2 regions of the Citrobacter pasteurii genome follow, and region 2 is predicted to be linked to the other one. Evidence: riboswitches for the same ligand, from Rfam matches in the RefSeq annotation. Region 2 holds a riboswitch; the other holds the start of a gene.
The links. A riboswitch is a leader RNA that binds a small molecule or an ion and turns the genes downstream of it on or off. The one in region 2 is predicted to bind thiamine pyrophosphate.
Positions count from the first base shown of each region.

Region 1: it holds a riboswitch for thiamine pyrophosphate, as region 2 does, so the genes downstream of both, thiC (phosphomethylpyrimidine synthase ThiC) here and thiM (hydroxyethylthiazole kinase) in region 2, are expected to answer to the same signal.

Region 1 covers NZ_CP077262.1:4,431-7,555, reverse strand. The annotation lists gene thiC (phosphomethylpyrimidine synthase ThiC) at 1-1,478, opposite strand, end outside; TPP riboswitch at 1,562-1,684, opposite strand; gene I6L54_RS00090 (Rsd/AlgQ family anti-sigma factor) at 1,736-2,224, opposite strand; gene nudC (NAD(+) diphosphatase) at 2,321-3,094, shown strand.
Region 2 covers NZ_CP077262.1:2,087,953-2,091,077, reverse strand. The annotation lists gene thiD (bifunctional hydroxymethylpyrimidine kinase/phosphomethylpyrimidine kinase) at 1-473, opposite strand, end outside; gene thiM (hydroxyethylthiazole kinase) at 470-1,258, opposite strand; TPP riboswitch at 1,290-1,386, opposite strand; gene I6L54_RS10010 (RcnB family protein) at 1,621-1,953, shown strand; gene I6L54_RS10005 (fimbrial protein) at 2,017-3,012, opposite strand; gene I6L54_RS10000 (fimbrial biogenesis outer membrane usher protein) at 3,023-3,125, opposite strand, start outside.

The DNA of each region.
Region 1 (3,125 bases), 2.1 Mb from region 2:
ATCGCGCAGCCAAACCAGCCGATCATTGCCGCGCCAATGCCGGAGGTGAAGTGGTCATAGCCCGGCGCGATATCTGTCGTCAACGGCCCTAAGGTGTAGAACGGCGCCTCGTGGCAGTGCTCCAGCTCTTCGGTCATGTTGCGCTGGATCATATGCATCGGCACATGTCCCGGGCCTTCAATCATCACCTGCACGTCGTATTCCCAGGCGATTTTGGTCAGCTCGCCCAGCGTATGCAGTTCGGAGAACTGCGCTTCGTCGTTGGCATCCTGAATCGAACCAGGGCGCAGACCATCGCCAAGAGAGAGTGAAACGTCGTAGGCGGCGCAGATTTCGCAAATCTCACGGAAATGTTCAAACAGGAAGTTCTCTTTGTGATGCGAGAGGCACCATTTCGCCATGATCGAACCGCCGCGCGAGACAATACCGGTCAGGCGTTTAGCGGTCATTGGCACGTAGCGCAGCAGCACGCCGGCATGGATGGTGAAGTAGTCGACGCCCTGTTCGGCCTGTTCCAGCAACGTATCGCGGAACGCTTCCCAGGTGAGATCTTCGGCGATCCCATTGACCTTCTCCAGCGCCTGGTAGATCGGTACGGTACCGATCGGCACCGGGCTGTTACGCAGGATCCACTCGCGGGTTTCGTGGATATAGCGGCCGGTGGAGAGATCCATCACCGTGTCTGCGCCCCAGCGCGTTGACCATACCAGTTTTTCGACCTCTTCTTCGATAGAGGAGGTGACCGCCGAGTTACCGATGTTGGCATTCACCTTCACCAGGAAGTTGCGGCCGATGATCATCGGCTCGGATTCCGGGTGGTTGATGTTAGCAGGAATAATCGCCCGGCCCGCGGCCACTTCATCACGCACGAATTCCGGCGTAATGTTTTCCGGCAGGCGCGCGCCAAAGTTCATCCCCGGATGCTGGTGGCGCAGCACTTCACTACGAATACGCTCGCGGCCCATGTTTTCACGGATGGCGATAAACTCCATCTCCGGGGTTACGATCCCCTGGCGGGCGTAGTGCAGTTGGGTGACGCGCTTACCAGATTTGGCGCGCTTAGGCGTCAGCAGGCCGCTAAAACGCAGCTCGTCCAGGCCATCGTCGGCCAGGCGCTCTTTGGTATAAGCGGAGCTGCGGTCGTCTAATTCTTCGCTGTCGTTACGCGCAGCAATCCACGGCTGGCGCAGTTTCGCCAGACCCTGCTGGACGTTAATCGCTACGTCAGGATCGCCATACGGCCCGGAGGTGTCGTATACCGGAACGGCTTCGTTCTCTTCGAACTGCGGGTTGTCTTTGCTACCGCCAATCAGCGTTGGGCTGAGCTGAATTTCGCGCATCGGAATGCGGATATCCGGCTGCGAACCGGTAATATAAATGCGTTTTGAGTTAGGGAAGGCGGTCCCTTCCAGGGTATCGATAAAGTGTTGGGCTTGAGCGCGCTGTTCGCGGCGTGATGGTTTAGTAGTGGCAGACATAGCTCATTCCAAATAAAAGTCAGGATATGGCTTGTCAGACGACGGATGAAGCAAGAGATAAGCTCGCCCGGGGGCGATGCTATTGCAGATTGACTCTTGTTCCCTTCGCAGGTTTTAACCTGATCAGGTTCCGCGGATCCCGAATTAACGGTCTCAGCCTTTTCCACTCATGCTGTTGTGGAAAATAAGCACTCCGACAAGAAGTAACCTCTGTCTTAGAGGTAATGAATGTAAACTACGCGTTAATGCGACAAATCTCAAGCAGGACGTTTGAGAGTGCCACTCTCGTGCATCGCATCAAATACCAGCATGATCAGCTTATCTTCGAGCACGAACCGGGCTTCCAGCGCCTCGCCGATATCTGATAAAGCCTGTTGAAATTCAAGGAAGTTATCATGATCAATGGCGGTCTCCAGACTGGTGTCATAGTAGTCCATGATCAGTTGTGTGTTGGCTTCCAGTAGCGGCCAAATTTTTGTGGCTTTTAAAAGCTGCCCGTTCCCTTCCAATTTATGGAGAATACGTTCATAAATACTGAAGTGTCCGGTGGAGAGGTAATCGACCAGGCTCTGACAAAAATCATCCAGCGCTTTTTCATTGAGCCGCATGTACGATTCTTTGCCAGGCTTAATGCCAACCAGATTGTAGTAAGCCACGAGCAGGTGCTTACGTACATGTAGCCAGCGATCAACCAGTTTATTACTTCCTCCGACGTGCTCCGTCAGGCTTTCCAGCTGGTTTAGCATGATTGACTCCGCAAGATGGTGTTTAGGAACTGCTCACCCATAAATGTAAAAATAATGTAAACAACATGCCTGTGAAGCAAAGGTTGCGCAAGAGATATGGATCGTATAATTGAAAAATTAGATAGCGGCTGGTGGATTGTCAGCCATGAGCAAAAGTTATGGTTGCCTCATGGCGAACTGCCTCACGGCGACGCAGCACGTTTTGATTTGATCGGGCAGCGCGCACTTCCTATCGGCGAATGGGAAGGGGAGACGGTCTGGCTGGTGCAGCAGCAACGTCGACACGATATGGGGTCAGTGCACCAGGTCATTGACCAGGATGTTGGCCTGTTTCAACTGGCCGGACGCGGCGTACAGCTGGCCGAGTTTTACCGCTCGCATAAATTCTGCGGCTACTGCGGGCACACGATGTACCCAAGTAAAACGGAATGGGCGATGCTGTGCAGCCACTGCCGGGAACGCTACTACCCGCAAATTGCCCCCTGCATTATCGTTGCTATTCGTCGTGATGATTCCATTCTGCTGGCCCAGCACGTTCGCCATCGCAATGGCGTGCATACCGTGCTGGCGGGTTTTGTCGAAGTGGGCGAGACACTCGAGCAGGCGGTGGCGCGTGAAGTCATGGAAGAGAGCGGCATTAAGGTGAAAAACCTGCGCTATGTCACTTCTCAGCCGTGGCCGTTCCCACAGTCTTTGATGACCGCATTTATGGCGGAGTATGATAGCGGCGAAATCGCCATCGACCCGAAAGAGCTGCTGGAAGCGAACTGGTATCGCTATGACGATTTACCGCTGCTTCCCCCGCCAGGCACCGTCGCGCGTCGATTAATTGAAGACACTGTGGCAATGTGTCGGGCTGAGTACGAGTAAAGAACGAGTGATGATACACTGATGGACTGAC
Region 2 (3,125 bases):
ATTTCCTGCTCCGTTCGGGCATGCGATGCCCCGAGCAACGCCGCCGCCTCCGGCAGATTAGGGGTAATAATTGACACTTGCGGTAACAGACGGGTACGCAGCGTTTCAACCGCAGAGGCAGACAACAGCGGATCGCCGCTTTTTGCCAGCATTACCGTATCCAGTACGACGTTTTGTACCCGGTGACGCTGTAAACGTTCGGCAACGGCTTCGACAATGTCGGTTTCTGCCAGCATACCGATTTTGGTGGTATCGATGCGCACATCGCTGAACACCGAGTCCAGCTGTGCAGCAACAAAGTCAGGTTCAATGCGATACACCGACTGCACCCCGCGCGTATTTTGTGCCACCAACGCGGTAATAACTGAGCAGCCGTATGCGCCAAGCGCCGAGAAGGTTTTTAAATCGGCCTGAATACCCGCGCCACCGCTTGGATCGGTTCCGGCGATCGTTAATGCGTTAATCCGTTTCATGCTTGCTCCTGGGCGTTCAGGTTATAGAGAGCGTCGAGAAATGCCGGAACAAAACTTCCCGGTCCCGTCGATTGTTCAGTGGCGCGTTGTCCGGCTTGCTTCATCCAGCTACAGGCAGAAGCAACATTATTCAACCGGTCGCCCTCCAGGGCGCAACTGGCTGCGACTACCGCTGACAGTGCGCATCCGGTCCCCACTACCCGTGTCATCAGCGGATCGCCACCATGAATACTCACCGTCCGCTGACCATCTGTGACGAAATCCACTTCTCCGGTAACCGCGACAATGGTTCCAACCTGGCGTGCCAGTGTTTGTGCTGCCGGAATCGCAGCCAATGCGGTGTCGGTGGTATCCACCCCGCGCCCACCGGCGTTCATCCCGGCCAGGGCGAGTATTTCTGACGCGTTGCCACGAATTGCAGCCGGGCGCAGCGCAAGTATGTCCAGGCAAAAGCGACGACGAAAATCCAGTGCGCCAACGGCAACAGGATCCAGCGTCCAGGGGGTTTTCGCCTGCTGCGCCTGTTCGACCGCCGCGCGCATGGCAATGGCGCGGCTCTCGGTCAGCGTACCCACGTTAATCAGCAGCGCACTGGCGATAGCCGCAAACTGGCTGGCTTCTTCAGGTTCGATCACCATCGCGGGCGATGCGCCAAGTGCGAGTAACGTATTGGCGGTGAAGCTTTGCACAACCTCGTTGGTCATACAGTGCGTGAGTGGGGAAAGCGTTCTAAATTGCTGTAAGGTGTGAGCTGCAAGGGCGCGGCTGTGCCGGTCAGGCTGCATGATTCAACTCCTGTCCGCGTGAAGAAGGGACACGAGCAGTGTCAGACTTCCCTACGCTGGCATTATCCAGATCAGGTGGTACGGGTATTTCTCAGCCTTCACCAGGAAGGGCACCCCGAGTCGTTGAAACACAAATATGATATTCAGGTTTCGGCAACAGGATACTGCCTGCGCTTAACGATGTAAATTGGCGCGGAACAGGCTTTGACGGTGAAACCGCTGGTCACGGTTGCTAGATTTCTGTACTTTCATTTACACTTTTTACGAAATAACTGGCGTGATCACAAAAAAATGCTTGTCAGACATCCGGTATGCCAGGAATGATACACGACTGATTTTGACGACCCGAATAAGTAGAGAGGATGGGTATGAAGAATAAAATGTTGCTGGGTGCACTCCTGCTCGCGAGCAGCGTCGTCTGGGCCACGCCGGCCGCAACAGCCGCCCCCACCGGTATCGATAAGTATGAGCTGAGCAGCTTTATTGCTGACTTCACCCACTTCAAACCCGGTGACAAGGTTCCACCACTGTATCTCACCGAAGAATACACCATTAAGCAGTGGAATCTGCGCAACCTGCCCGCGCCGACGCCAGGCACCCACTGGACCTACATGGGCGGCGCGTATGTGCTGGTCAATGATGCCGACGCTACAATCATTAAAGCCTATGACGGCGAGATTTTTTATCACCGGTGAAAAAGATAACGCGCTTTCAACTAAGTGAGAGCGCTTATTAAAAATTATAACCATCTAAAAGTATTAATAATATTCCACTACTACTTTCACAAGACTTCTTACACTTCCCGAATGAAAATCATCGCTATACACCACGTATTTTCCATATAAAACAAGGTCCATTTTTTGCTCAATCGAACTAATTTCATTAAAACTCAAAAGATTATAGCTCTTACTACTACCACTATCGAAATATATCTTGTTAGCGCCATCTAATGAAATCTCAAATCCGACATCACCCGCACCTGTAGCATTTCGCGCATCTTCGTTTTTAAGAATACTACCAACTGCATTGCTTGACTCAAAATGATATCGAAACGAATCAGATGACACCCCTGTAGTACACTTAAAAGCAACCTCACCGGCCGTCTTTTCTAACCTAAAGAAACTCTGCGGTGTACCTCTCAGGTCATTAATAGATATATCTGGCGCACTAAGCACTCCATCTAAAAATTTGCATGTTTTAATTATTAATTTCACATCAGGATTTATTTTAAAAACATACTTATGGCCTTTATTTGATGTAGCGCCAATACCTGTACTTTCTCTAGGTTCAAACCTAATTTCAAAACCATCGGACAAATTTGCAGCATTTATGGAGTTTTGATTATTAGCAGAAATAACATCAAACGTGAATTTTAGGTTTTGCTTGTTAATTTCATTTATATCTTGAGCTTTATAGTTCTTTTCATAAAAATTGATTTTATATTCTACAGTATTTGGTGAGCTAGGGTAGTTTGCTTTTAGATAAATAAATCGCCCTCCCCCAACATCATATTTAAAGTAAGGTGAAGTTGGATATTTAATGTCAAAAATTGTTTCAACGCCCCAACCTAATATATTCCTGCACATTGGTTTTTTCGTGAATCCAAAGTTTTGCAAAACAAGTTCATTTCCATTCATTGTCGAAATAGATAACACCTCGTTTCTTTCTACACTTTCGATTCCGCCATCAGGAATATAGCAATTGGCAATGGAGTTAAAACTAAAAAAAACAACAAGTAAAAAAAATAATCTCATGATTTATCCCTCACCGACAAATATAAACTTTACTTTCATCAATCGTTTTGCCGAAAGTGATTGAGCATGAAAGTCCCTGTTGTTTATCAATCGCCACGTTTATCTCCGGTGGC